Regions from separate parts of the [Limnothrix rosea] IAM M-220 genome, predicted to be linked through region 2. Evidence: riboswitches for the same ligand, from Rfam matches in the RefSeq annotation. Region 2 holds a riboswitch; the other holds the start of a gene.

Region 1 (15,554 bases), on a different contig from region 2:
TCGCAGAACGTTCGTTGGCAATGAGGTCGATATCTTCGAGGTCGCCGCCACCAAAGACAATCTCTGTCCGGCGATCGCTCTGGTGGATGGTTTTAATTTCAGTGAGCTCATCTTCGATAATGGACTCAATACGTTCGCGACGCGCCAAAATATCCTGAAGATCAATAATTTTAGTGAGTAAATCTTCGTGCTCAGCCTGAATTTTATCGGCCTCTAGAGCCGTCAAACGACGCAGCTGCATTTGTAAAATAGCATCAGCTTGGGGCTGACTCAGTTCATAGCCCTCCATCAATTCTGTCCGCGCCGTCACTGAATCCGCAGCACCACGAATCAAGGCAATAACTGCATCAAGATTTTCTAGAGCAATCAACAATCCCTGCAAAATATGGTCGCGCTCTTGGGCTTTACGCAACTCATATTGCGTCCGGCGGGTAATCACCTCCACACGAAAATCGAGGAAGACCTGCAAAAATTGCTTCAGATTAAGTAATTGCGGTTCGCCATTCACCAGCGCCAACATATTGGCACCAAAGTTGTTTTGTAATGGTGTGTGCTTATAGAGATTATTTAAAACAACTTGGGCATAGGCATCTCGCTTCAGCTCAATCACGATACGCATCCCCTGGCGATCGCTCTCATCGCGAATATCAGAAATACCATCGAGACGCTTTTCATTGACCATATCGGCAATGCGTTCGATCAAAGCAGCTTTATTCGTTTGATAGGGCAGCTCCGTGACAATAATTGCTTCCTTTTCACGACCGTTTTGGCGCAGAGTTTCAACTTCTGCCACACCTCGCATCGTGATGGATCCTCGCCCAGTCATGTAGGCATCTTTAATACCAGAACGACCTAAAATCTGAGCACCCGTGGGAAAATCAGGAGCCGGAATAAACTGCATCAGCTCCGGAATCGTAATCTCAGGATTATGAATTAAAGCTGTTGTCGCATCAATCACTTCGGCAAGGTTATGGGGCGGAATATTCGTTGCCATTCCCACCGCAATACCAGAGGAGCCATTCACTAGGAGCTGGGGAATTCTAGCCGGAAGCACCACAGGCTCCTGCTGGGAACCGTCAAAGTTATCCGCAAAATCAACGGTTTCAGACTCGATATCCCGCAATAATGCATTGGTCGTCAGGGACTGGAGGCGGCTCTCGGTGTAACGCATGGCCGCTGGGGGATCATTGTCAATGGAACCAAAGTTACCGTGGCCATTGATCAGCGGATCTCGCATGGAGAAGTCCTGAGCCATGCGCACCAAGGCATCGTAAACGGCTGTATCGCCGTGGGGGTGATATTTACCGAGTACTTCACCGACGACACGGGCACATTTTCTGAAAGGACGTTCTGGTGTCAATCCCAACTCATACATCGCGTAGAGAATGCGGCGGTGAACAGGCTTCAAACCATCCCTCGCATCCGGTAAGGCCCGACCAACGATCACGCTCATTGCATACTCGAGGTATGAGCGAGACATCTCATTGCTCAGGTCAGTAGGAATAATGCGCTCCTGTGGGGAGGTCATAGGTTTTCGGCTCCGATACGTTGAAATGGGTCAATAACCACAAAAAAAGAGTAAGAAGGACAAAAATCAACTCTTTTTTGCTCGAAATTATTTACTTGATAAGTGATTATTTTACCATATTTTCTAAGGCCTCTAAAGGCTACAGTGCTGGAGATTAGGGGTTAGATCGTTCTGGTGCAACAGAAATTAATCCTTGCTTGGGAGTCCATTGAATTGCGCCATCTTCTTCTGTCCAATAAACGATGGGATTTGGGGCAAGGAAATGGTCGCGGCGGGAGCCAATGGCGATCGCCTGTTGTGGTCGTAGGGTTTCCCATAGTTGGAGATCAATGTTTTTGGGGTTTGTGATTAAATAGCCCTTTGATATATCGATTAGTGGTGGGTCATCGGTCTGGCGATCGCCCAGAATATAAAAGGCTTGATTGTCTAATTTTAGCTCAAGCAATAATGGCGTTTCTTGTAGCAACTGAAATCTCAAATTATTAAATCTTTTTAACTCAAAGGTACTTAGGATTTGTGTCTTTTGTGGCAATTCCTCAGGGTTAGCAAGGACAAACATTTTAGTGATTTCAAAATCAGGAAAGACTTCTGGCTTGAAAGTCGATAAATTCTCAGGATTTAACTCAACAAAAGCATTAATTTTATTGATACCTGCTCGTCTCAAATAAGAGGTCAAAGAAAATTGAATGATGTCTTTTTTTTCTGCATTAATAATAATGCTTTTGCCAGCGGTTTGAGCTACTAATATAGGTTGGTTCTTCGTCGCAAAAACTGTGATTTTCGTCGTATTATAGTGCTTGAAAGTTAGAAATCCAACAAATAAAATAAATAAACCAAATCCTAGGACTTTGCTCTGACGTTTCCCCCAAGGTGTCAACCAAATTATTAGCATTACACCGTAAATAATGGCTAGTTGTGACCAATGTAAAGAAGCAATAGAAAGGTTGCTAGCTGGCAGTTCAACAACTTTTTCGACAAGAATTACCATCCCTTGAAGTAGGAAGCCAACGATGTAGGCGATCGCCGCACCTAGAAAAGGGATAAATAAACCAATTGCACCACTAATCATGCCTCCCAAACTGACAATCATGATGGGCAAAGCTAACAAAATACTCAGAGGAATACTGTAGGTTGCAATGACATTAAACTGCAATGCGATTAAAGGTAATGTCCAAATACTCGCCGCCACCGGAATGGCGATCGCCGTCGCCATCGCATTCGGAATAGAACTTAATTTCTGCTGAATAGGTTCTAAAGTGGTTAACAAGCCAAATGTCGCAAGAAAGCTGAGTTGAAAACCCAAATCCCAGATCCATAAAGGATTAAATAAGAGTAAGATTGTTGCGGTTAAAAGTAATAAACTTAGTGGCTTTACTGCTCGATCTAAGACTAAAGCGAGTAGCCCCGCCACGCCCATCAATGCAGCCCGCAGAACAGAGGGTTGAAAGCCAGTTAATAAAATGTAGAAAAACAGAATACTAATGCCAACCAGAAATTGTGTTTTCTTCGGCTTTTTTTTGATCAGCCAGAGAGTACATCCTAATAACAAGGAAACGTGAAATCCTGATGCGGCAATGGTATAGGCTAAGCCCGCTTTTACCCAAAGATCATAAATAGGCTCCGGTAAATTTACAGCCTTTCGTCCCAAAACCATCGAGCTTAGTAATGCTCCTTGATCGTGATTTAGAAATTTTTGGTGAACATTAATCATTCTTTCTCTAATTTTAGAGAATCCTATTTGTGGGGACTGGGAACTCATCATTTCCCACCCTGTAAAGCCGAAGAAAGTATTGTTTTTTTGCAAATATTTTGAAAAATCAAATGACCAAGGATTTTTAGCGGACTTTGGCTGATACAAGCGGCCTTTTAAAGAAACTTTATTGTCAACCTTAATGGTTTTTTCGACTTCATTTAAAGTGACATATAATTTACCTTTTGTTGGGAACTGCTCGAATTGCGTTTTTATCTTTTCTAAAGACAACCAAAAACTTTGTTTATCAGTACTTTTTTGGCGGGGTTGACTAATCACAGTACCCGATATTTCAACGGGGTATTTCAAGAGGGCAGGTTCGGTTTGAGTGAGCTGAAAAACAGGATCAGCCGACAATCGTGGTGTACGTAGCTGAAAATAACCAACAGCCAATAAGGCAATTAATCCTGTTATTAACAAAAAAGGCGATCGCAGTTGAAAGAAGTACTTAGGTAAAATCCAACTTGCACAGCCAGTCAGTACGGCGATCGCCCCTAAGACCAAACCCCATTGCAAGCTAGTTGGATTGGCATTGATACCGCCCCACAGACAAGTCAGAAATAAACCCAGTACATACCCTAAGCAGAGGAGCGCACCGCGATTAATATTCATAGAGTCTCGTCGCCAACTTCTTAAAGAATGCTTTTCATAATGTCAAAGCTACAACAGCATGACCGCTGAGACGTAAAAGTAGCAAGATTTTTTACAGTCATTATTACTTTCGGCGATCGCCTACACCGACAGAAAAGCCAATAAAGAAAAATTGACTTGACATAGAAGCAAGAGCAAGGAAGCCATTACTTTGCCCAAGAAAACTTTCTCAATATCATCAATTTCCTAAGTTCAGAAAATCCAAAATAAAAAAAAGACAAGCATACATATACTCTTTTGACATCAGCCATCCCATGGAGTCTTGAAAACTTAAAACAGATTTTTTAGGGACTTCATAAAGATTTTGGCAATACTAATCAAACTCCAGAAAGAGACTTGATATATTGCAGTAAACTCAAAAGTACAAAGCATTTTAAAATATTAATTTTCCAAATCTAAAGTCTCCCGAATGGCTCACAATAAACTTCCTAGTACACAAGCATCAGTCCCAAACCGATGTTCCCCCTTTGCGTCCGTAGGCTCAGCTTAGGCAGGCTATAGCCGATAAAGCTCCAACTCTGAATAGCTATGACTTCCCATTTCCCTAATCGCCAATCATCAAAAACATCATCTTTTCAAATGTTAGAAAATGCGAATCAGGAAATATTAACCAAAATACTAAATTTTAACAATCCAGCCATCACCAAACAATTCCTTGAAACATTACAAAGTAAAAATGCTTTGTATCACAAAATAATTCAAAACAGCCCAGATTTAATTTGGCTGAAGGATTCCAATGGTTTATATCTCCTCTGCAATCAACGCTTTGTCGACTTTGTTGGTATTCCAGAGTCTGACATTTTAGGGCAGTCGGACACCACTTTAAAAGCGCCAAACTTATCAGATTTATTAAAAGTAAATGCCGAGGAGGCGATCGCCCTAGACCCCATTGTCTATGTCATAGAAAACCAAGCCACTTTCGCTAACGACGGACATTGTGAAGTCATTGAAGTCACCCAAAGCCCTTTATACGACGAAGCCGGTAATTTACTCGGGATCTTAGGCATCGGGCATAATGTGACCATCCGTAAACAATCAGAGCTAAAACTGCAAAAAAGTGAAGAGCGTCTTGCCCTAGCCATGCGTGGCGCAAACGATGGTCTGTGGGACTGGAACTTACAAACAGACGAAGTGTACTATTCACCGCGCTGGAAAAGCATGCTCGGTTATGAGCCCCATGAACTCGAACACCACTTTAGAACTTGGTTAAATTTGGTTCACCCAGAGGATAAAGCCCCAGTCCTAGAACAAATACGAGCCTATATTGCTGGCACCGCCCATACCTTTGAAGCAGAAATGCGGATGCAGCACAAAGATGGCCAGATTGTATATGTCCTTTCTCGGGCATTCCTTGTCCATCGCAACTTAGACAATCAAGCTATCCGCCTAGTCGGCACCCACGTTGATATTACGGAAAGAAAAAAAGCAGATCTTTTTGACGATAAACATGCAGAAATCCTGAAGATGATTGCGACAGGTATACCCGCACCCGCAATCTACGACGAAATTGCCTTGTTATATGAAGGGCAGCATGCAGGATTGAGATGCTCCATGCTCGAACTAGAAAATGGCAGATTGCTACATGGTGGCGCACCAAGCTTACCGAAGGAATATTGTGAGGCCGTTCATGGACTAGAAAATGGCCCAGAAGTAGGTTCCTGTGGCACTTCGACCTATACAGGGAAACGTGTACTGGTGGAAAATATTGAGACAGATCCAAAATGGGCAAAGCTAAAGTCCGCAGCCCTGCCCCATGGCCTACGGTGTTGCTGGTCAGAACCTATTAAAAGTTCTTCAGGTGAAGTATTAGGAGCCTTTGGGATGTATTACAATCACCCGGCTCTACCCAATGAAGAAGAATTGAATGATTTAATTTCTGCGGCGCGATTGGCAAGTATTGTCATGGAGCGGGATCATGCCCAAAAACGTATCCGACAACTAGCATACACAGACATCCTGACTGGGTTGGCCAGTCGAGCCCATTTGTACCAAACCGTTGAAGCCTCAATTCAGGGGTATAAACGTTATCACCATCGTTTTAGCTTGCTATACATCGATTTAGATGATTTTAAAGGGGTGAATGATAGCCTCGGTCATGATGCGGGAGATTTACTACTAAAAGAAATCGCAAAACGTCTTCAGGTGGTTTGCAGCAAGTTGGATTTTGTCGCCCGTCTCAGTGGTGATGAGTTTTGTATTGTTCTTAGGGACATGGAAAAGGAGGAATACTCTGCGGCGGCGATCGCCCAGCGTTGCCTAAAACAAATTTCCTACCCCCTTGAACTATGCGGCAGATACATCACACCAGCCTGTAGCATCGGCATCGCTAATTTTCCGGAAGATGGCACAGACCTTGCCACCCTCCTCAAAGCCGCAGACACCGCACTCTATGCAGCAAAAGCAAAGGGCAAAAACCAGTATGTTTTCTACGAACCAGAACTCACCAAACAGGCCGAATATCGATTCCAGATTGAGCAGTATTTAAGACAAGCCATCGAAAAAAAAGAATTGTATCTTGTCTTCCAACCTCAAATTCACCTTAAAACAGGAAAGATAGCCGGTATTGAGGCCTTAGCGCGGTGGCATCACCCGACACTAGGTAATATTCCCCCCCAAGATTTCATTCCCACAGCAGAAAGGATTGGCATGATTAAACCCCTAACGGAATGGGTTTTAAAAACAGCTTGTAAGCAAGTAGCGAGCTGGCATCATAAAGGTTTTGCTGTTTCGCCGATGTCTGTCAATATATCGCCAGAGCATTTTCTCGATAATGACTTTGTACCGTTTATCCAACATCTTTTAGAAGAGACAAAAATAAAGGCCAAACATTTAAATTTAGAAGTGACAGAAAGCGTTGTCCAAACAAATCCTAAAAACCTAGAAGTTTTCCAGCAGCTAAAAAGTTTAGGTGTTTCCATTGCCATTGACGACTTTGGTACGGGTTTTTCATCCTTTGCCTCTTTAAAACATCTCACCGTAGACTATCTCAAGCTTGATAAATATTTTATTGACGACATGGCTATTGATCGCAAATCTCAAGTTTTATTGAGGTCAATGATTGATATGGGACATAATCTAGGCCATGGCATTATTGCGGAAGGCGTAGAAACGGTAGAACAAGTTCAGATGCTCCGTCAATTAGGTTGTGATGTGGCGCAGGGCTATTTGTTTAGTCGGCCTTTAGAGGGAAAAAAAGTGCCGAATTTTCTACGGGATAAAATCTAATTTTAATAATAGTTTGGTATCTAGTCTAAAGAGCAAATGGTTTCAATCTGGCATGATTGATTTCGATAAAAGGATCTGATGTTTTTTTATATTTAATGAAGGTGGCGATTTATTTAGAGAAAAAATATTTCGCTTCTACATCTCTCTTAAACTGGGATTTTCAAAAAAAGGCGATCGCCTACTGTATAATAATGGCTTCATCGGTTTTGTCGAGGATCAGTCGGCAAAAGTAAAGGGGAAAGCACGGTGCAAATCCGTCACTGTCCCGCAACTGTAAGGAAGATTAGCGATGCTAGCTTCTAAGTCAGGATGCCCGCCGAGAGACCCATACATATTATTTATTCCCATCTGCGAGGTACGGATGAAATACTCTTATTGCATGCCATTGCAAGTACGACTTTTTTTGACAATTTATGATTCTGAATCGCGTTTCTGCTGTCGTTTTTAATTCCAGAAACATTTAGAATTTTATCTTTATTTTTCTTTTATCATCTCGTTTTTTTTACTTTTGTTCTATTTAGAGCTTAGGTGAAAAAGATGTTTTAGGTGAGTCGGAATGCCCTAGTCAAAAATCAATATTTAGCTTCTATTCTGTATTAATGAAAATCAAATCTTTACCCCTTGCGACTCTTATTCTTGTAGCAAGTAATGTCGCGGCGATCGCCCAGACCGAAACCCCAGAAATTCTAGTTGATGAGACCCCAGAAGGAGTCCAGATTATTCCCATCAATGAAGCAGAGAACTTCGATTTCGAGTTTTCGATTATCGATGAAATTCTTAACCAACCCATTTACGCACCTTTCCGTCAAGAAGGAACCGTCCAAGATTCTAGCCGCCCCGCATATGTAATCAATCGTGAACAGATCGAAGCTCAAGGCTATCGCACTGTCAATGAAGCTTTGAAATATTTTCCCGGCGTTTTTGTTGACAGTACCGCAGGAGTTCAGCTTGGCGCACAGAGTGCCCAGATACTCAGGGGCGCTAATTCAAATTCTCAAACTCTGATCTTGCTTGATGGTCGTCCCATTAATACTTTTAATGTAGGGACATTTGATCTTTCAAATTTAACCACTAGCAACGTTGAGCGCATCGAGTTACTGCCTGGCGGCAGTTCGACTTTATTCGGTTCTAGTGCAATCGGTGGTGTTATTAATATTGTCACCCGTCAGCCTGAATTGAATGGGGGATGGAGCGCAACAATTGGCGGTGAAATCGGCACACTAGGCTACAACAACCAAGAAGTTGCGGTTAATTATGGTGGTGAAAAATCTACAGTTCGTCTCGCTTATAATCGCACTGCAGCAGAAAATGATTTTGATTTTAAATTAGAAAATTTGGGTTTATCTGGTACTAGGGAAAATGCCCAAGCAGAGATTCAAAATCTCAATTTTCAAGCGACAAGTCTACTCGGCGATCGCCATAAACTCAGCTTTAACGGTCTTTACACAGACAAAGATATTGGTGTGCCGGGAGGCTTTCCCAACCCAGCCCTTGAGCAATTTGCTGAAGTGGAAAATTGGTTACTTTCACTCCAGTTAGACTCACGCTTAGGAAATGGTGATGACTCCACATTAATCACGAGAATTTTTGCAGATTTTGCAGATAATCTAGATAAAAATCCAGCGGGTCCTTTCCCCTTCACCTTTATCACTGAAAATGAATCTTTTGGGGGACAAATTCAGCACAATTGGCAATTTGCAAAAAATCAAAATATCACCTACGGCTTTGATTACCGTTCTGAAGACATCGTCGCGAAAAATGCCTTTGGGACTTTATATGACGGCAACTTAAGTCAAGGGGCAATTTTTGCCAACTATACTGCCGGAATAACGCCAGAACTCACAACAACTCTTGGTTTAAGACAAGATTTCAACAGCTTGGCTGAAGGATCCTTTACCTCCCCAAGTGCCGGTCTACTGTGGCAAGCAGGAGAAAACACAAGTATCCGAGCTAATTATGCACGGAACTTTCGTACCCCCACTTCTACCGATTTATTTTTTCCCGGCAGTGCAAACCCCAATTTAAAACCTGAAATTGGCAATAGCTTTGATATTGGTATTGATCAAAAGTTTGGTCGCAATGCTTTGCTCCGTTTAACGTATTTTAACAACACGATTGATGATGCCATTGTTTTAGACCCAACCTTTACACCTTTTAACTTAGGTAAAGCCCGTAACCAAGGATTAGAAGCTGAACTTACTGTCCAATTGTCAAATTCGGTGTATGCGTTTGCTAATTACACAATGAATAACTCTAAGATTCTTGAGGATTCGAATGCTTCAGTGATCGGTAATGAAGTGAGATTTGCGGGCACTGATTTTTTTAACATTGGTATTGCCTATGAAAATCCACAGGGTTTTTATGCTGGACTTTTTGTCAAACATGTTGGCGATCGCCTAACCAATAACACCAATACAGCATCTCTAGAATCCTATACAACGGTTGATCTTCGTACCCGTTACGCGATTACTGACAATGTTAATCTCACAGCTAGTTGGGAAAATATCCTCGCAGAGGACTACATTACTTTTTCTGGTTTCTCTGGAGATTTTCCCGGTGTCGGCAGTCGCTTCCAAATTGGCGTTAATGCAACGTTTCGCTAAGTAAAAATCGTCAAAATGTCACTTGCTAGCATGGTGAGTGGCACTTGATTTTCTCTGGGTTAAATAACATGGTCAAAATTGCCCAAATCACAGATACTCACCTCCTTGCTGATAAGGAAGATGCCATGAGAGGTGTCCAAACTTGGTACTCACTAGAAAAAGTTTTAAAGACAGTAAAAAAAGTAGTACCGGAACTAATTCTTTTAACTGGAGATTTAGCCCACAATGGTGAAAAAGCAGCCTATGAACACCTCAAAAATTTAATTGATCAGACGAAAATTCCGGCTTACTGGCTACCGGGAAATCATGATAATTTTCAGCGGATGCAGTCTGCATTATCCAGCCAATATCTTCATGCGCAAAAGTGTTTTCAGCACAAAAATTGGTGTTTTATTCTCTTAAATTCTTGCCTAGAAAATGCTCAATATGGTGAAGGGACTTTGGCAAAAACAGAACTTGATTGGCTCGTAGATAAACTTAACGCCCATAGGGGAAAACCAACGGCGATCGCCCTGCATCACCACCCCGTCGATACCGGCATTGATTGGCTAGAACAAATGTCTGTTTTAAATTCGTCAGCTTTTCACGAGATAATCAGACAATATCCCCAAGTAAAAGTTGTTTGTTTTGGACATATCCACCATCAGCTGACGGTGAGGCAAAATGGCATTTATTTTTTCGGGACTCCTGCCACCTGCACACAGGTCACTCCAGCCCACTGTAGGGAGATCGAAGGCGAAATTCAGCTTTGGCAACAACCGGGATTTAGAGTAATTGACCTTAAAGATAATGGAGCAGTTACGACGGAGGTACAGCGCATTCAATGGTTTTAAGTTTTACATTTTTAAAATGTTGGCGATCGCCTCAATTACTGATTCCAAAGCAACAATATTTTTGGCCTTCTAAAACGGCTTTAATTATTATTAGTTTTGGCATTTTATTATCAGCTTGCCAGTCAGCAACAGAAAAACCAACCCTGAGTGCCCATGACCATTGCGTTGAGGAGTTCGATGCCACTGTTGACTATTTTCCAGAAAAAGTTGAGCCGTATTATGCCCAAGGATTTACTGTCGAGTATCATCCCAACTACAAGCTCGTCACAGTCAAACAGCCCTGGGAAGAAGCCGCTGTCGATTTAAACTATGTTTTTGTCCAATGTGGCACACCTGCACCGACCCATTATCCTGAGGCAACTATCGTTGAAATTCCGAGCCAACGGGTTTTGGCTATGTCCACTACCTATTTGCCCCACATCGAAAAGCTGGGGCAACTCCATGCCCTAGTCGGAGTGGGCGATCGCCGTCTAATTTACAGCGAAGTAATCCGCGAGAAAATCGTCGCAGGAGCAATCCAAGAAGTGGGCGATTTACAACCTGACGCGGAAAAAGTCTTAAATCTACAACCCGATGTCATCTTAAGTTATCGCCTCGATGACGGTGAAAATAGCCGTTTCGAAACCCTAAAATCCCTTGAGCAAACTATTGTGCTTGATGCTGCCCACCTCGAATCAACGCCCCTCGGTCGCGCGGAATGGCTCAAATTTACGGCATTATTGTTTAATCAAGAAGCCAAAGCAAATCAAGAATTTGCGGCGATCGCCCAACGTTACCAAGAGCTAGTCAATAAAACGGCGACACTGACAGAGTTACCGACAGCATTTAGTGGCTCCCCCTTTCAAGGCGTTTGGTATATGCCCGCCGGGAAAAGCTATGTCGCACAATTTTTCCGGGATGCCGGGGCAGATTATCTCTGGCAAGATTCCGATTCGCGCCTCAGTTTACCCCTCGACTACGAAGCCGTTTTAGCAAAGGCAAAAGACGCTGATTTTTGGCTAAATCCCAACCAAGACTGGCGCACAAAAGCCGATTTACTCAGGGAAGATCGTCGCTACGACCTGTTAAAGGCGAGTCAAACCAAGCAAGTTTATATTGCCAACGCCCGCCTCAATCCCGAAGGGGGCAATGATTTTTGGGAAAGTGGCACAACAAATCCAGATATTATCCTTGCTGATCTGATTAAAATTTTCCATCCAGAATTATTACCCGACCACGATCTTTTTTATTATCGTCAACTTGATTAATCTTTGTGAAAGTCCCGCTCCAACAATCTTTTTTTGTTCGTCAGCTAACAGTTTTAGTTAATTTATTACAGTGGCGATCTTCTTCCTATATGGGAATTTTAGGGGGATTAATAGGCCTATGGTTTTGTTTGTTTAGCGTCAGTTTATGTTTGGGTTCTGTCACGATTCCGATGCATCATGTGTTGGAAATCATTTTTTTTCGACCGACTGAATCAACGGAAGTTTGGCAACAAATCATCTGGCAACTGCGATTTCCCCGGGCGATCGCCGCCACTTTTGCTGGAGCTGCTTTAGGGATTGGCGGCATTCAAATGCAGACTTTATTTAATAATCCCCTAGCGGGACCCTTTGTGCTGGGCATCAACTCTGGTGCAGGTTTGGGCGTTGCCCTTGTCATTCTCGGCAGTGGTTTTGTTGGCGGTGTCGTGGGTAGTTTTAGTATTGCCCTTGCCGCCAGTTTGGGTGCGATCGCCGTATTGAGTTTAGTGTTGGCGATCGCCCGCCGCGTTCCCCACCATGCCACCCTATTAATTTTGGGATTAATGTTAGGCTATGTCAGTAATTCTTTAGTCACAATGCTGCTGCATTTTAGCCCTAGTGAAGCCATGCGTCTTTATCTTAGTTGGACATTTGGTAGTTTCGCTCAAATTCAGCGGGAGCAGTTACCAATTTTTTCGATTTTGATTTTTTTGGGTGGCATTATGGCCTACTGTTCAGCCAAGGCTTTAAATGTCCTTTTATTAGGCAAACAATATGCCCAAAGCTTGGGTTTAAATATTAGAAAAACCCGTCGCCAAATTATCATTAGTACCGCTATTTTATCGGGGACTGTCACGGCATTTTGTGGCCCGATTTCCTTTATTGGCTTAGCGGTTCCCCACCTCTGTCGCTATTTGCTCAAAACCGTTAATCATCGCCTGCTCATTCCGGCGATCGCCCTCATGGGAGCCAGCCTTGCCCTCCTCGCCGACATCATCGCCCAGCTGCCCGGTAGCCAACTCACGTTACCGCTCAATACCGTGACAGCCCTTTTCGGTGCACCCATTGTCATGGCCATTATTTTACGCCGCCACCGCTCGATCTAACTTAACCTAAGTTCGGTTTAGGAATGGTCTAGAATGACGACGCGGTGAAAGGGAGAGCGAGTGATGGGGAGATTTTTCATGCAAACAATTGTAGAGATCAAAAAATGCGAGTAGCAGTTGATTCCCCGTGTCTCCTTTTCTCTGAAGCATTGAGGCGAAATCCTTAACCCGAACTGAGGTTAGCCTACAGCGAATGGACAGGTAAAGGCACAGACGGATAGGGCGAATGCATCAACAAGCCATATTCGATGCCCTCCACCACAGCACGATAGGATGCTTCTAAAATATTCTTTGACACCCCCACCGTTGTCCACCGGGTTTGGCCATCGCTCGACTCCACCAACACCCGCGTTTTCGCCTCAGTGCCTGCCGCCCCCTCTAAAATCCGCACTTTGTAATCGGTCAAACTAAAGGTGGCGATCGCCGGATAAAATTTCGTTAAAGCCTTACGTAAAGCCGAATCCAACGCCGCAACAGGGCCATTCCCTTCCGCCGCCTCTAGTAATTTTTTACCGTGAACTTCCAACTTAATGGTGGCGATCGCCAGACTCGCACCATCCCCCACATCACAATTCACATGGAACCCCTGCAAAGAAAAGAACTCCTGCCGTTGCCCCAAAGCCGACCGAATCAGTAACTTAAAACTCGCCTCCGCCGCCTCAAATTGATAACCTTCATGCTCCAAATCCTTAAGCTGCTGGAGAATTGCCCGACATTCAGGATTATCCTTATCCAGCTCAATACCAAAACTCCGCGCCTTCGACAAAATATTACTCAGCCCCGACTGATCCGAAATCACAATCCGCCGTTCATTACCAATCGATTCCGGTGGGATATGCTCATAGGTCAACGGATTTTTTTGCACCGCCGACACATGGATGCCACCCTTATGGGCAAAGGCCGATCGCCCCACATAAGGCGCATGTTCATTGGGCGCAAGATTCGCAATTTCACTCACTAAACGGCTAGTCGCAGTTAAACGCCCTAAGGCAGCGGTCTCCAAACATTGGTAGTTAAGCTTAAGCTGTAACGTTGGGATGAGCGTACAGAGATTGGCATTACCACACCGTTCACCATAGCCATTAATGGTTCCCTGAACCATCGTCGCACCAGCCTGCACCGCCACCACCGCATTAGCCTCTGCCATGCCCGCATCATTGTGGGTGTGAATCCCTAAGGGCACTTCTAGATCCGGTAATTTTTCACGAATTTCTACAATAATTGCGGTCACCTCATGGGGCAATGTGCCGCCGTTAGTATCACATAAAACAAGCCACTCAGCCCCGGCGATCGCCGCCGTTTTTAACGTTTGCAGCGCATATTCAGGATTATTTTTGTAACCATCAAACCAATGTTCCGCATCATAAATTACCCGACGACCTTGACCTTTCAAAAACCGGATACTATCGTCGATCATCGCTAAATTTTCTTCAAGGCTAGTGTGCAGACCTTCCGTGACATGTAGATCCCAAGACTTCCCAAAAATTGTCACCCACAAAGTCTCAGCAGCCAAAATTGCTTTTAAAAGCTTGTCATCCTGAGCCGCGAGCTGGGGACGACGAGTCGAACAAAAGGCCACAACCTGAGCCTGCTTCAGGGGATTTTCCCGCAAATGCCAAAAGAACTGGACATCCTTCGGATTTGCTCCCGGCCAGCCCCCCTCAATGAAAGGCACACCCATGTCATCCAAGGTTTGGGCAATACGAATTTTATCTTCAAAGGATAACGATAAACCCTCGCGCTGGGAGCCATCTCGTAGCGTTGTATCATAAATCCAAACCCCTTGATTACTAGCCATAGACCGCCCTACTACCAAAAGAATGGAGTTAATTCTAACAACTGTCGTCATCTCCCTTGGTCAGGAGGTCTCGAAACAAAAACATTAGAGATGTTTATTTAAACTAATTGTTAATTGGTAACAGTTTGCCCAAAAATTCCGGCGATCGGCTATCAAAAAAGAAAGCTGTACGTCGGATACACTAGAGATTCATGTCTTGTTTTGCTCGTTATAAATCTGTAATCACAATGGCTAGTCACTTAGGTCGCTGGGTATGCGCGTTTTCAATTGCTGGAAGTTTAGTCAGTTGTAATCCCTGGACCGCTTTTTCCCAACAGGATGATCCGCCACCGCTTCGTGTCGCCCGCAACGGTAATGCCTCCATAGCGGCGATCGCCTCCCTGAAAAATTTAGAACAAGGTACAGAAATCAGAATTCAAGGCACCGTTGCTCAAATTGCCCCTTTCATTAGAGGAGGAGCCTACAAAATCACAGATTCCACTGGCAGCATTTGGGTCATTACAGAAACTTCACCACCAGCATCCGGCACAAAAATTCAAGTGGGGGGACAACTCGAATTTCACAATTTGCAGGTAGAGAGCAGTAACTTTGGCGAAATCTTTATAGCCGAGAGTGAAACCTTTACACCCACCGATAACGAGCCCCAGCTAATCAATGAAACCAAGCCACCGAAAAAACTAAACCTTGAGTCCTACCTATTGCCCCACAAAGAAAACAATAAAAAATAGAACCCAAGGCATCTCAAGAGCTTAGAGTTTTAAAATTAGGATTAGGCTAGTCGCAGCAGTTTACTCCGCAGGAGAATCTGTAACCTCAGCTTTCGGTTGGGTTTCT
Region 2 (15,554 bases):
CTAACTTATTTTATTTTTGTATTTTACTCACAGCTTTATTTCCATCTGAAGCTTTAGCCGGATCGATTAATGGCATTCGTAAAATTTATGAAAATAATATCTATCAATGTTCTACAAATCGGTCTTGGGAAAGAGTTGATGGTGCTGGCAATATGAATTTTACTGATGCTCAATTCACAATGGGATGCCTGAATGTAGATAACACAGCCCGTTGGGTGATGCAAAGTAGTTTTACCGCCCAAACTAACTATGGTCCAAGCAACATGCTTAGTCGTTATATCCCTGAACCAAATATTCAAGGTGATGTTGTAATTTACACAAAACGTTTGCCCAAAACAGTTATCGGAGTAAATTGTCAGCGTCAATCAGAAACTTGGAAATGTGAAAACATTAAATACTACGAGTCACTTACTGTGACTACTTATGGTGAAACTTTATTAGATCCTTTAGGGGTTTACTATCAGCAACATCAAAGTTTTCCCGGTATTAATCTTCCGTTTACTGCCGCCAATAGTGAGCAGAGACGTTTGTTAAATCAAGCAAAAAATTGCTATGGCACAAGAGACTATTGCAATAACTAATATCAAATAAGATGAAAACCCAATCTATCGCTTTTTTAGCTCTGTTTTGTTTAGGGGTTGATCCTATTCAAACTTCTGCGCAAATTATTCCAGACAGTGTTTATTCCAGTCCTGCCGTAAATCAACATGATGAATGTCAAACTGCATTACGCAATGTGAAAGAGAAGGTTTCTAACGCAGGTGGATTTGTAGATCAACTATATTTCAGTAACGATTTTCAGTACCATAATCAACCTTAAATACTACGAGTCACTTACTGTGACTACTTATGGTGAAACTTTATTAGATCCTTTAGGGGTTTACTATCAGCAACATCAAAGTTTTCCCGGTATTAATCTTCCGTTTACTGCCGCCAATAGTGAGCAGAGACGTTTGTTAAATCAAGCAAAAAATTGCTATGGCACAAGAGACTATTGCAATAACTAATATCAAATAAGATGAAAACCCAATCTATCGCTTTTTTAGCTCTGTTTTGTTTAGGGGTTGATCCTATTCAAACTTCTGCGCAAATTATTCCAGACAGTGTTTATTCCAGTCCTGCCGTAAATCAACATGATGAATGTCAAACTGCATTACGCAATGTGAAAGAGAAGGTTTCTAACGCAGGTGGATTTGTAGATCAACTATATTTCAGTAACGATTTTCAGTACCATAATCAACCTTCTGGAGTTACTCGAAGAGTTTTTCTTTCACTTGGAGGAAGTGGAGCAGAAAATATTTTTAATTCTCCTATCTTTTTAACAAGCTTATCTCAAACTATATTTGATAATTGTTCATCGACAGGATTAGTGAATGTTCATATACCAAATCCTAATCGAGTTGATGATTATGGTTTAGTGAATGGAAAAGCACAAAAATTTGTTGACTGTTCAATGGAAATTCTTAGAAGAAATGGTCTCGGTATTGGAAGCTATATTTGGGGAGTTCAAGATTGTGCCTAGCAGTCACCTACAAGACCATATTCATGTCCGTATCGAATATTATGAAATGTTTTTTGACCGTTTTTGAAAATAGAGAAACTAGTCCAAGGATTTGCTGTATAGACTGAGCTAGCAGCTACTTGGTAAGTAAATTCATCAACACTTGATTTGAAAATGTGTACGCTACTGGATTGAACAACATCATATTGGACTTCTTCTAGTTTTATTGTCCGTCCATTAGACTTGTCATTAACCAAGATAAAAAACTTTTCTGGCGTATAGTAGCAGTAACCTGCTGGATCTATTGATCCTTCACTACATAAGGCAACTTTCACATCAGAATTATTCAAGCTGAGGTGTGAATCGTAATGCTCTGCTGTTGTGTGAGTTGCGCAGAATGGTAATGCATCAAAGGTCTGGGCTTTAACTCGATTGATACTAACAAATAAAGAGCCAGCAATCGCTGTACATATCAATGTAACTTTGTTCATCTTTTCTTTGTGTAACGGTGAAAAAGTAACGGGCTAATTTATCTTAAGTCAAAATCTCAAGTTGAAGTAAAACTACGAGATTTCCCGACTACCGCTTGATTAGCAATGGTTTTAAGTCTTTAGGAAATAGATTTTGTCATCCTTGACTTGATAGATGAGATAACGCTCCAATCAGAAAAAATATAGTTTGTGAAAATCTATGGGCGATCGCCCACCATCATCCCCTTTGAAAACTGCTTAAAAATTTTTCACAACAAGTTCAGAATTCCGCCAATAGATTATGGAGAGATATTTTCACCGTTAACAGGAGTGAAAGGTTTTGGTCGCAACAATTTAAGTCGATTCAAACGCGAGAAAAACTTATTAATATCGATAGGTATAGATCTCTAGTGAATCAAGATGGCGCGTGCAGATTCTCCTCGGCATTTCTACCATGACCAATCCATTAAAAACGTCCTTGCCGAGTTTCAGAGCGATTTAGAACAGGGCTTGTCCGCAGAAAAGGTCGCCCAAAACTATGAAACCTACGGCTGGAACGAACTAACCTTTAAACCCGGAAAACCAGCATGGCTCAGGTTCCTACTGCAATTTAATCAGCCTCTCCTCTACATTTTGCTATTGGCTGGCGCGGTAAAAGCGTTCCTCGGATCTTGGACAAATGCCGCCGTAATTTGGGGGGTTACCGTCGTTAATGCCGTTATCGGTTATCTCCAAGAGGCTAAAGCTGAAGGGGCGATCGCCTCCCTTGCGAAAGCAGTAACCACAGAAGCCCATGTGTTGCGGGACCATCAAAGGTTACGCGTCCCTTCCAAAGACCTTGTACCGGGGGACATTGTGCTGTTGGCATCGGGGGATAAAGTCCCCGCAGATCTACGGTTAGTCAAAATTCGTAATCTGCAAATTGATGAATCTGCCCTCACCGGAGAAGCGGTTCCCGTCGAGAAAAGCACCGAACTTTTAGCCTCTGATACGCCCCTCGCCGAACGGAATAACATGGCCTATGCGGGCAGTTTTGTGACCTTTGGGCAGGGACGCGGCATTGTGGTTGCCACAGCGAACGCCACAGAAATGGGACAGATTTCCCAATCGATGGAAAAGCAGGTCAGTCTCCAAACCCCCCTCACCCGCAAGTTCTCTAAATTTAGCCGCACCCTCCTCTACGCCATTTTGACCTTGGCGACCCTGACCTTTGCCATTGGTTTGGGACAGGGGGAATCTTGGGTTTATATGTTTGAGGCGGCGATCGCCCTAGCGGTGAGTGCCATTCCTGAAGGGTTGCCCGCAGTGGTGACCATTACCTTGGCGATCGGGGTAAATCGCATGGCCAGCCGTAATGCCATTATCCGCAAACTGCCAGCCGTAGAAGCCTTGGGGAGTGCGACAGTAGTTTGTTCCGATAAAACCGGAACCCTCACCGAAAATCAAATGACGGTGCAGGCCATTTATGCCGGCCAACAGCATTATGTCGTTAGTGGTGGGGGTTATAGTGCGAAGGGAGAGATTTTCCCCCGGGAGGATCAAGGGGCAAGTTGCCACCTAGATGACGCATTACCCCACACCTTAGCCGAGTGTTTATTAGCAGGGTTGCTGTGCAATGACTCCCAACTGAAACAGACCGATGATGATTGGTCGGTGGTCGGCGACCCAACGGAGGGGGCGTTACTCAGTTCGGCGGCAAAAGTCGGGTTTAGCCAAGCGGGATTTGCCTCAAAAAAACCCCGTTTAGATGTGATTCCCTTTGAGTCGGACTATCAATACATGGCGACGCTCCACGATGGAGAAGCGCGCACAATTTACGTGAAAGGGTCGGTGGAATCGCTCCTCAGTCGTTGTGATCAGATGCTTAATGGGCAAGGTCAATTAATCGCCCTAGAGCCCAGCACCATTACCCAGGTGGTTGATGAGATGGCTGCTCAGGGTTTAAGGGTCTTGGCTTTTGCGAAAAAAGAAGTGGATCATCATCAGCATTCGGTGGTGCATGAAGACATCGCTGCAGATCTAATTTTTCTCGGTTTGCAAGGGATGATCGATCCACCACGACCGGAGGCGATCGCCGCCGTCCATGCCTGCCAAAAAGCCGGAATCCACGTCAAGATGATCACCGGTGACCATATTAAAACAGCCCAGGCGATCGCCCAACGGATGGGAATAAGTGCAGCAGGGGAAGCCACTGCGTTTGAAGGAAGGCAGTTAGCCACGATGGCAAAAGAGGAGTTGCGCAATGTCGCTGAAACGGGTTCCGTATTTGCCCGCGTTGCCCCCGCTCAGAAATTACAACTTGTCGAAGCGCTCCAATCCCGGGGGAATATTGTGGCGATGACGGGGGATGGCGTAAATGATGCCCCTGCCTTGAAACAAGCCGATATTGGCATTGCCATGGGGAAAGGCGGCACAGAGGTAGCCCGTGAATCCGCCGATATGCTCCTCACCGACGATAATTTTGCTTCCATCGAAGCCGCAGTCGAAGAAGGTCGCACCGTTTTCCAAAATCTCCGCAAGGCGATCGCCTTTTTATTGCCTGTCAATGGTGGCGAATCGATGACCATTTTGATCAGTGCTTTATTGGCGCGGGATTTACCGATTTTGTCATTGCAGGTGTTGTGGCTAAATATGATTAATTCCATCACCATGACCGTCCCCCTCGCCTTTGAAGCGAAATCCCCAGACATTATGCAGTCTGCACCGCGCAACCCCAATGAACCGCTGATCACCCCACTATTATTGCGACGAATTTTGTTGGTGTCTGCATTTAACTGGGTGTTAATTTTTGGGATGTTTGAATGGGCAAAATCCACCACTGGTGATGTCACTGTCGCGCGAACGATGGCAATTCAAGCCCTAGTCGCCGCGCGGGTGATTTATCTCCTCAGCATCAGCCAACTTGGTAGAAGTTTGCTCTCTTACTTGCAAGGCAAAACTAAAGAAATTACCAATGCGCCCTTTTTAATCATTGGGATTGTGGCGGCGATCGCCCTGCAAATCGTGTTTAGTCAATGGAGTTTAATGAATCACCTATTTGAAACAGCACCATTAACGTTTAAGCAAGGATTAATTTGTCTCATACCGATGTTGCCGATGCTGCCTCTCGCCATTTTGGCTAATCGTATTGATCCTTAGCTTGAAGAGCTATGAATTATCCAAAATTTTGTCAATGCTGTAGGAGCAATTCGCAGGAAAAGCTTGCAGTGGTAAACCTGTTTCCGCCTTAGCACGCCGACGAGCAGTGTCATAAGCAGAGTCGAGAATAGTGATGAGATAGGGTTTTAAACTGGGTGAATCTTCGAGATCATCAATAATGCGGCGGCGATGTTCGATAATCGACGATTCCCAGCTACCAGATCGTTTTTCTGCTTGAACATCCCATTTCAATAAATGCATGAGTAGAATGATCAAATTACTCTTCAAACGATGGCGATCGCGTTTTCCCATAGATTCAATTTCGTCAATTAGGCATTCCCAATCAACGGACTCATACTCCCCTGAACGCAGTTTTTGCACAGTTAGTTGTAACCAAAGTTGATAGTCTTCGTCGTAAGCAACGTCTAGAGTAGTGCGAGTTTGAGTCATCGTAGAACAGAGAAACTATTAAACTTACAACTATTGTAGTTGTCGATAACTCTTGTTTGCTCCATAGACCTTCACTACTGAGCTGGCTAGAGTGCTACTTCAACCCAGCTTTTCAGGGTTATAACATCATCATTCAATGGCAATATCTTGGCGATCGCCACTGGCATTTTAATTTCGTTTCATCGTGAGTGAACCATTGCTTTTTCTAATAATCTCAAATCCAAAACGTTCGTAAAGCCGCACAGCTGGATTGCCTACGGAAACGCTTAACGAAACAGATAACCTCCCCAACTCAGATGCAAATAAATGAGTTAGCAATTGAGTCCCTACGCCTTGACCACGATATTCAGGAAGAACCGCAATACTAAGTTCGGAGGTGTTGTCGTCTACGTAGCCATAGCCCTGATGTCCTGCTCGCGGCGAGCGTAGCCATACCGCACCAATAGGCTGGTTGGTTTGTGTCTCGCTCCCAAGAAAACCGCGATCGCCCTCACGCCCCCAACCTTGAACATAGGAAGCTAGTTCTGGAGTTTGGATGATGTCTCGCGGTAAAGGAGCATGCTCCGGAGGGATATAGATGGCGTGATACAACATTTCCCAAAGAAATGGCTCGTCTTCTAATGCGAGGGGGCGAATGATGTAATTCATTGTCTCGGTTCCCATTTAGAGGAGTCTTTAAGACGAACAACTGTAGTGGGACACGCCGCCAGTATTAAAAAATTCTGCAGGTCTGAGACGGTAATATTTATCTTCTACTGCTTGGGATTGCTCGTCATAGGGATGGCTCAAAACTTCCTGTAACTCTTTCACCAAACTATAATCACCCTGCATTGCTTGCTCGTAAGCCGGCACGATTAACCATTCGCGCCACGCATATTTCGGATTAACTTGTTTCATTTTTGCAGAGATCTCAGCCAAGTCTCCTTCATTTATGAGGCGATCGCGCCAACCGTCTAACCAAGCCTGCCATTGCCCATCCAGTTGCGGAGAAGTATTACCATAAAAGCTCTTTTTCAGTGGCGCAATATCCTCTGGGATGTGGGATAACTCGCGGAATAAAATGGTGAAATCCACCTCTGTTTCGAGCATTAACTCCATCAAGGTTTTCACGGTGGATTGATGATATTCAACTAAGCCAAGTTTCGTCGCCCACACAGTTAAAATTTGCCCTTGCATCACTTCAGCAAAGCCACGGCGCACCTGATCAAAACGCTCTAGAGCTGCATCTTTTTCTGCGATGAGCAACCGCACCGATTGCCAAAACATATGAAAATTTGCTTCTGCGGCGGTGGGCTGATTAAAGAAAGCAAACTTTTCGCCACCACCAGTCCAAGGCTGAAACTGAGGGTCAAAATTTTCACAAAATCCAAAGGGGCCATAGTCGAGGGTAAAGCCACCAGCGGCGCAGTTATCGCTATTAAAATTTCCTTGGCAATAACCGACCCGCAACCAATTCGTTACCAGTGAAATTAAACGCTGACGGAATAGCCTTAGTAGCTCAACTAATTGATCTGTAAACGCAAGGTTTTGATCAATCTCACTGCTGTATTCCCGTTCAATTAAATGGGACACAATCATGCGCAACTCTTCCAAGGCCTTGGGATGGGCATTACTGCGAGCACGACGGGCAAACAATTCTATCTGACCAACCCGCAAAAAGGAGGGCGCAACACGGGTCGAAATGGCGATGGGATTATCCACTAAGACATCCGGCTCATAGGAATAAGAATCTTCGGAATACCAAGGCCGTTTGATGGTGTCCGATTTAGAAACATACAGGGTCAAGGAGCGCGATGTGGGCACACCCAAAGCATGCATATATTCCTGCGCTAAAAATTCCCGTACACTGGAACGCAACACTGCGCGACCATCAGCACCACGACAATAGGGCGTTGGACCTCCGCCTTTAAGCTGCATTTCCCAGCGCTCGCCATTAAATACCCCTTCAAAAATCGAAATGGCCCGACCATCACCGTAGCCATTGCCCGTACCGAAAGGACATTGCTGAATATATTCCGTGCCATAAATCGACAGAGCATAACCCGTCGCCCAACCATAGGGACGCATCGGCTCATGGGCAGGGGCAATATCCCCAGAAAAAACTTGGCGGAATTTTTCGTCAAAGGCCAGCTCATCGCTCAATCCCAGTTCTTTAAAGAAAGTGCTGCTATGGGCAACATATTCCGGCTCTGTGAGAGGCGTGGGTTTGACCGGAACAAAATGACCAGAAAAAACCTGACGGGCGCGGCGATCGTCACCATCTTCCGTGGCATCAGGATCAGCATTGAGATTATCCATCAGGGAATAATCCGCCAACTGCACAAATTCATCAAAAGTTGTGACGCGGGGTTCAGCAGATAGTTGGGATGGATGTGACATTGTTGCACCCGTATTTTTGGGAAAGGTTTGCGTTCCATTAAGGACTTTATAGAAGCTAGCATACTCAATGCGGCACTTATTAATCTGCTGATTCGTCGGTTATGGAAGTGTAAGAGGTTATTTCGGGGCTACTCCCATCCAACTTTTGAGCGTAGCAACGACTTCTTTGAGGGCAATGTCTTGACGATCGCCATCCTTGTTTTTTTTCCGACTCCTACTTTTTTATTCTTGAGGGATGTTCTAGGAACAATTTCACAAAGAATACTGATTAATCCGACATATATGAGCTTGACTAAAATTACTACTTTAGGACTATTTCCGAATGTGAATTCAATAAAAATCTTAGGGCTATTTTGGCAGGAATCAGAAATGAAAATATATGATTAAGGATTTAAATGCATTTTTTATAATGCATTTTGGTCAGGATATTTGAAATGAATTTTCCAATTACAGTTTAAGTATAACTATTAAGACATAGTAAAACATGCATTTAAGTAAAGCAAAAATAAATTTAATCACATATTTTTTAGGGGGAATATCCATAAGTCTAGTTTTAACTAGTATTCTTGGTCAGATGATGAGATTTTTCTCTAGCCAAAACAGATGGCAAAATATTTTGTCTACAATGTTTTATGTTGATAATGAAAAAAATATACCTACTATTTTCTCCTCTTTTTTATTACTTTTTGCGGCGAGTTTGCTTCTGATAATTGCCTATGATCAAGTCAAGAGGGGATTAGTCTCGCGCTACTGGTGGATATTAGGATTTGGTTTTGCTTTTATGTCACTGGATGAGTGGCTTTCGTTTCATGAGCGACTAATTGAACCTGTACATAATTTCTTCACTAGTCGTTTGAACGTAGAGCACTTGGGTCTTTTTCGATTTGCATGGGTGATTCCAGCTATTATTTTAATTATTTTCCTAGTGCCATATTTCTATCCTTTTTTGAGAATGTTACCTCATCAGACGAGTAAAAAAATTATTCTTGCAGCTTCAATTTTTCTATCAGGAGCTATCGGCACTGAGTTGATTGGGGGCTATTTTTTTGCATTATATGGCTCTAACAATTTTTCCTATAGCATGATTACAACTGTTGAGGAAAGCTTGGAAATGGCTGGCGTAATCTTGTTTATTCGCGGGTTGATGATGTTCATTCAAATGTCTCAGGCTGGGAGCATTATGAATGATAAATCTTCTAAAGAAGCTACTTAAATAAATTTATTGATTATATTGTTAATGCAATGACGTAGTAAATAATTAAATTTCAACATAAAGAGTGAAAATACAACGACTCAAAGCTGTTGATTTTCGACTCTGTGTGCATATGCAATTAATTAAAGGGCTTCTTGTACTCAATCTTTAATTTTCAAAGTAACGTCTTCCATGCAGTATCTTGGCGATCGCCCCCAGTTTTTGACGGGACTTCAAGGGAGATTTTTCAATAAAAACTGTACCGAGACAAAAGGCGATCGCCCTGCAAATCGTTTTTTAGTCAATGGAGTGTGATGAAGCATTTATTTAAGACAGCACCTCTCACCTTCACCCAAGGATTAATTTGTCTGATGCCGATGATTGCCCTAGCGATTTTCACGAATCGCCTTGAGCCCTAAACGTGACAACTGGCATAACGCCTAGAAAACAACAATATATCTGCAACAAACAAGAACACTCTATTTTTTTATCTCCCCCTAAGATTACTATTTCGCCATCAGAAAATAGCCCCATCATTGAAAAAATTAAAATAACAAAAGCCACAGCTATTTCAATAACACAAAAATCCACCATAAAAGAACCACTTTAAATCACCATTTTCTTCCAGCTTCCACTCAAAGTGGTAAGATAAATTATCGGTTCCGATGGGGAGCAGCCATCAGACGCAAGGGGGAAAGAGTAGTGCAAATCTACCGCTGTCCCGCAACTGTAAAGAGAAATACTATTCTCCAAGTCAGAATGCCCGCCGAAAATCAACCCGTTACATAACATCTGCGAGGTACAGGTGATGCTAAATCCAGCTTTTTTTCGATCTTTTTACTTACGCCGTCATTACATAAAGTTCCAGTCCTAGGCTCTCCCTAAGACTGAATATTGCCGATTATTAGGCTGCTTACGACCTTTTTGGGATTGGTTGAAATCCTTGCTGTGCTTGATTTTGCTTGTCTTGCCGCAGGTTACCCAATCGAGTGCGTGGCATTTTGTCCCTAGGCTCTGCCCACAAAGGAGCATTTCTCCGTGGCATGGCTTGGCGAAATATGGCGCACCCCAAAAATAGCACCTCTAAGGCAAGTAAAGATTGCCATCATCAGGGTTTATCTACTTGGAGATTTTTCCTTTAAACCCGTAGCAAAATAAGGGCAAGACTGTGCTCAAAATCATCCTATTTTTTATTGATGAATAGGCTCGGTTTTGCTTGTCAAAATTTGTTTTGAAAGTTATTGATTTTGTTGTTTTTATTGAAATTTAGGACGTTACAATTATGACGATTCAAACTGCAACTTTGGGTTATCCTCGCATTGGCAAAAACCGCGAAGTGAAGAAGGCTTTGGAGGCTTTTTGGCGGGGGAAGTCAGACGCGGAAACTTTGTTGAAAATTGTCCGTGGGATCGAAGCGGATAATTGGCAAACCCAACGGGATGCTGGCATTGATCATGTGGGGGTTGGTGATCATACTCTTTATGATCATGTGTTGGATTGGACTGTGCGGCTGGGTTTGATTCCTGAGCGTTTTCGTCATTTGTCTGGGTTGGAGCAATATTTTGCGATGGCGCGGGGGCGGGATGGGATACCGGCTCTGGAAATGACGAAGTGGTTTGATACGAACTACCATTATCTTGTGCCGGAAATTGCGGCGGATGCTAAACCCCAAGCCAATTTTGAGGATTTTTTGGCGACTGTGGGGCGATCGCAGATTATTCTTGGCGATCGCCTGATGCCCATTATCCTGAGTCCGATCACATTGTTAAAACTGAGCCGCGTCGAGGGCAACTTTGCCGCGCACCTCGATCAACTACTGCCCCTATATGGTGACCTCCTCAATCAACTCAAAGCCATGGGGGTTACGGCGGTGCAACTCCATGAGCCAATTCTCGTCACGAGCGAAGCTAACGATCTACAAGAGGCTGTGACGAAAACCTATCAGCAACTGGCCCAAGCGGGTTTAGCCATTCACCTCGTTACCTATTTCGACGATTTGGGAACGGCCTATCCTTGGGTAAAAGCATTGCCTGTCGCGGGTATTAGTCTCGATTTTACGCGGGGTAATAATCTGGAATTGTTGCAACGCCACGGTTTCCCCGCCGATAAGCGGTTGGGCGTGGGCATTGTGGATGGTCGTAATATCTGGAAGATTCGCCCAGAATCGGTATTATCTACGGTGAAAGCCATTCAAGCGGTGACGGAAAATTTTTGGATTCAGCCCTCTGCTTCCCTGCAATTTGTCCCCCACGATGCTGCCAGAGAAACTAAATTGCCGGAGCCGCTGCGTAATGTTTTGAGTTTCGCGGCGCAAAAGCTAGGGGAAGTGGTTATGGTGGCCAAGCTGCTTTCTGGGGATGATGCCAATGCATCGCTCACGACTTTGCAAGCCCAATGGTCAGCGTTTGAAAAATTTAGTTCGGCGAATACGCAGGTGCAGGCTGCGCTGAAAAAATTAACGGCTGATGATTTCCAGCGATCGCTCTCCTATACATTGCGGTTAGATCGCCAACTGCCCCTGCCCGCTTTACCCACCACCACCATCGGCTCTTTTCCCCAAACCTCCGAGGTGCGGCAGCTACGGGTGAAATATAAGCAAGGAAAATTGACTGAGGCTGAATATCAAGCCGCCATTGATGCCCATATTGCTGACTGTATCAAGCTCCAAGAGGACATCGGCATTGATGTGTTGGTGCATGGGGAGTTTGAGCGGACGGATATGGTGGAATATTTTGGTCAACAGTTATCGGGATTTGCGTTTACGACCAATGGTTGGGTGCAAAGTTATGGCAGCCGTTATGTGCGTCCGCCGATTATTTTTGGGGATGTGGCTCGCCCTCAACCGATGACGGTGCGGGAATTTAAGGTGGCTCAGGCCTTAACGGAGAAGCCGGTTAAGGGGATGCTCACGGGGCCTGTGACAATTCTCAATTGGTCTTTTCCCCGGACAGATATTTCGCGGCAGGAACAAGCGTTCCAGATTGCTTTGGCGCTGCGGGAAGAGGTGGCGGACTTGGAGGCGGCGGGTTCACTGGTGATTCAGGTGGATGAACCGGCGTTACGGGAAGGGCTACCGCTGAAGTTGGAAAATTGGGGTGAATATTTGACTTGGGCGGTGGATGCGTTCCGGTTATCGACGGCGATCGCCCAACCCCAGACCCAGATCCATACTCACATGTGTTATTGCGAATTTGGGGACATTATCCAAGATATCGAACGCCTTGATGCGGATGTCATTTCCATTGAAAATAGCCGTAGTAATAACCGCACGTTGCAGGAAGTGACGGCAGCGGGCTATTCCCATCAGGTGGGCAATGGGGTTTATGACATCCATAGTCCGGTAGTGCCGACTACGGAGCAGTTAACGCAGCAATTGCAGGCGGGCATTCAGACTTTACCCCTCAGACAAATTTGGGTAAATCCAGACTGTGGGCTAAAAACGCGCCGTTGGGAGGAGGTCGTCCCGGCATTGAAAAATATGGTGGCGGCAGCGCAGAAATTGCGGGGGGAAGCGAATGCAAAGGCCTAATGACCTCTGGCAAGGACGCTCTGGTCACTGGCAACATCGCTTTATTCAGCACAATATTTTGCACCTTGGGTACACCGCTTGGGCTGGTTATCTCAGTGGCGGACGAGGTGTGGTGATTTGTGAGGTTCGGGAGGCGATCGCCCCCACCATGGATTGGCGCATTGATACTTTAGATTTTCGTCAGGAATATGTGCCGCACAGGCAAGTGGCGCAGCGGTCCTCGGCGTTTAATTTAACCAGCGAGCAGGTCTCGATCCTGTTGCCGGCGATCGCCACCTATGATCCCACCGAAGCCATCGTGATCACCATCATCAGTGACTGTGGCATCGAGATAAATTTAATCCGCCAGACCAAGATTCCCCCCCGTGATTGTTACCACCAAATGCAACGGCGTTGGGCAGAATTTCAACTTGGCGAGAATCGATCGGAGAGGTGCTGATGAGCGAAATTCCCACGACCCCTGATTGGCAGCAAGATTTTATTGCCACCAATTTGCTCGCCCTTGGTCATAATGCTTGGACAGGCTATTTAGGCGGCGATCGCGGTGTGATTATTTGCAGCACGAACTCCCCTGCCATGGGCATCACCGGCGAAACATTCCAAACCCATTTTGTACCCCGTTCTCGTCTGGCAGCCTGCTTAAATGCTTGGTTGGCCGCGCCCGACACGGTGATTTTACGCCACCATTTTATGAATGCCCACATTCTAGAAGCTGTGGATACCTACGATCCCAGCACCGACTTAATCTTTCTCTTGGAAGCAGCGAATCAGGTCACATTTTTTAACCTTAAAAATCTCCCGATTACGCCCCCCCAATGTTACGAGCAAGTTTGTAAAATGCGGGATGAATTTCCCTTGCCATTCACTCCCAGACCCATTCCCTCAGGTCGGATTAGCGAATATGAAAAGTAGCACTTTTTGAATCAAGCATGCCTAATTTTTGGGTTGTGAGTTGGGGCTTCGGTCACGACTCCAACCCAATTTTTTATGGTTTTATTAACTCCATCATCTAGGGCAATAGCTGGGCGATCGCCTTTACCTATAGACTCAATTTCACCAATTAAATTTTCCCAATCTACGGCTTCATAATGACCTAAACGTAACTTTTCTAGGGTTTGTTGCAACCATAGTTGATAGTCTTGATCGTAGGCTGTACTTGGAATAATTGGGGTGTGAGTCATAGCAATTAAAAAGGGAAATCGTCTCAACCTAGATTAATGATAACGACTTCCCTTTTTAGCGTGATTTGAGCTTATTTTGTGGCTTCGTCTACCCAGCCTTTGATCGTAGAAACTACTTGATTGAGCGGCAGATCTTGGCGATCGCCCTCTTTTCTTTTGACAACTTCAACCAAGCCGTCCTTGAGAGATTTTCCAGTAACCACACGGAAGGGAATACCAATTAATTCAGAATCTTTAAATTTCACGCCCGCCCGTTCTTTGCGGTCATCGAGAATGGTTTCGACACCTGCCGCATTGAGTTCGGTATAAAGTTTTTCTGCCGCTGCCATTTGGTCGGCATCTTTAATATTCGGCACGACAACCACCGCATGATAGGGGGCGATCGCCACAGGCCAGATAATGCCATTTTTATCGTAGGATTGCTCCACTGCTGCCTGAGCCAAACGGGAAACCCCCACGCCGTAACAACCCATCACTAACGGCTTCGTTTTGCCATCTTCGTCGGTAAAAGTTGCCCCCATCGCCTCGGAATACTTCGTGCCCAATTGGAAAATATGACCCGCTTCAATACCCCGTGCTGTTTGTAAGGTTTGGCTCGGATCATGAACCGCGCGATCGCCAGCCATGGCGAGACGAATATCAACTTTCAATTTAGGCAAGGTAAACTCAGAACCCCAGTTTGCACCAAGGACGTGGAAATTGGTTTCATCCGCACCCGTAACAAAGTTTTTCAGGTCAGCGGCAGTTTCATCCACCATGCGCAGAAATTTGCTTTCAATCTCCTTTGAACCCGCAATATATTCATCTGCTAAACCGGGAGAAATATAGCCAAGCGGTAACGGTTTTGCCGCCCATTTTTGTTGCGCATCGGCATCGGGAACCGTTAACGAAATAATAGTTTTAGCTTTGTAATTCGGCGCAAGTTTTGTGAGTTCGTTGGTTAATTTCACTTCGTTAACATCTTGATCGCCACGCATCGAAATTAAAACCAAAACCGTTTTGCCGTTGTCATAAACCACTTGATACAAGACATTTTTCACAATTGCGGTGGGTGAACAATCAAGCAATTCACTTAATGTGGCGATGGTTGCAGTGTTGGGAGTTTCTCGCTTTTCGTAACTGGTGAAGGGAGACTCAACCATATCGGCAGGCAAAGAAACGGCTTTCTCAGTATTAGCAGCATATTTTTCATCGTCGGTGTAGAGAATTTCATCCTCACCCGCTTCCGCCAAAATCATAAATTCCTGCGAGCCAGAACCCCCGATCGCCCCAGAATCTGCCTCAACCGCCCGAAATTCCAGACCACAGCGGCGCAACATATTACGGTAGGCCTGATCCATTTCGGCGTAGGTTTCCTTGAGACTTTCCTCGTTGGCATGGAAGGAATAGCCGTCTTTCATAATGAATTCCCGACCACGCATCAAGCCAAAACGGGGACGAATTTCATCGCGGAATTTGGTTTGAATTTGATAAAGATGTTGGGGCAGTTGGCGATAGGACCGAATCATATCCCTCGCCACAGCGGTAATCACTTCTTCGTGGGTGGGACCAAGACCTAGCTCGCCATCAACGCGATCCGTGAGGGAAAACATGATGCCTTCAGCTTTCGTGTAGGTATCCCAACGGCCAGAGTCTTTCCAGAGTTCGGAGGGTTGGAGCTGCGGTAACAGGGTTTCCTGTGCGCCGGTCGCGTTCATTTCTTCCCGGACGATCG

The links. Region 2 has a riboswitch for cobalamin ahead of metE (5-methyltetrahydropteroyltriglutamate--homocysteine S-methyltransferase). Riboswitches for the same ligand answer to the same signal wherever they lie in the genome.
Region 1: linked by a shared signal. The riboswitch ahead of NIES208_RS06790 (TonB-dependent receptor) and the one ahead of metE (5-methyltetrahydropteroyltriglutamate--homocysteine S-methyltransferase) in region 2 are both predicted to bind cobalamin.

What each region holds. Positions count from the first base shown of each region.
Region 1 covers NZ_MRBY01000011.1:55,182-70,735, reverse strand. Annotated here, with positions in the region: gene gyrA (DNA topoisomerase (ATP-hydrolyzing) subunit A) at 1-1,528, opposite strand, end outside; gene NIES208_RS06800 (ComEC/Rec2 family competence protein) at 1,683-3,890, opposite strand; gene NIES208_RS06795 (bifunctional diguanylate cyclase/phosphodiesterase) at 4,458-7,154, shown strand; cobalamin riboswitch at 7,339-7,489, shown strand; gene NIES208_RS06790 (TonB-dependent receptor) at 7,754-9,757, shown strand; gene NIES208_RS06785 (metallophosphoesterase) at 9,826-10,590, shown strand; gene NIES208_RS06780 (ABC transporter substrate-binding protein) at 10,581-11,837, shown strand; gene NIES208_RS06775 (iron ABC transporter permease) at 11,843-12,922, shown strand; gene cimA (citramalate synthase) at 13,107-14,720, opposite strand; gene NIES208_RS06765 (hypothetical protein) at 14,948-15,448, shown strand; gene psb29 (photosystem II biogenesis protein Psp29) at 15,509-15,554, opposite strand, start outside.
Region 2 covers NZ_MRBY01000004.1:118,796-134,349, forward strand. Annotated here, with positions in the region: gene NIES208_RS03145 (hypothetical protein) at 1-581, shown strand, start outside; gene NIES208_RS03150 (hypothetical protein) at 593-820, shown strand; gene NIES208_RS18830 (hypothetical protein) at 840-1,007, shown strand; gene NIES208_RS03155 (hypothetical protein) at 1,019-1,522, shown strand; gene NIES208_RS03160 (hypothetical protein) at 1,519-1,992, opposite strand; gene NIES208_RS03165 (cation-transporting P-type ATPase) at 2,392-5,109, shown strand; gene NIES208_RS03170 (DUF29 domain-containing protein) at 5,119-5,559, opposite strand; gene NIES208_RS03175 (GNAT family N-acetyltransferase) at 5,728-6,207, opposite strand; gene NIES208_RS03180 (protein adenylyltransferase SelO) at 6,235-7,938, opposite strand; gene NIES208_RS03190 (hypothetical protein) at 8,423-9,151, shown strand; cobalamin riboswitch at 9,771-9,915, shown strand; gene metE (5-methyltetrahydropteroyltriglutamate--homocysteine S-methyltransferase) at 10,413-12,659, shown strand; gene NIES208_RS03205 (hypothetical protein) at 12,646-13,098, shown strand; gene NIES208_RS03210 (hypothetical protein) at 13,098-13,571, shown strand; gene NIES208_RS18335 (DUF29 family protein) at 13,583-13,840, opposite strand; gene proS (proline--tRNA ligase) at 13,912-15,554, opposite strand, start outside.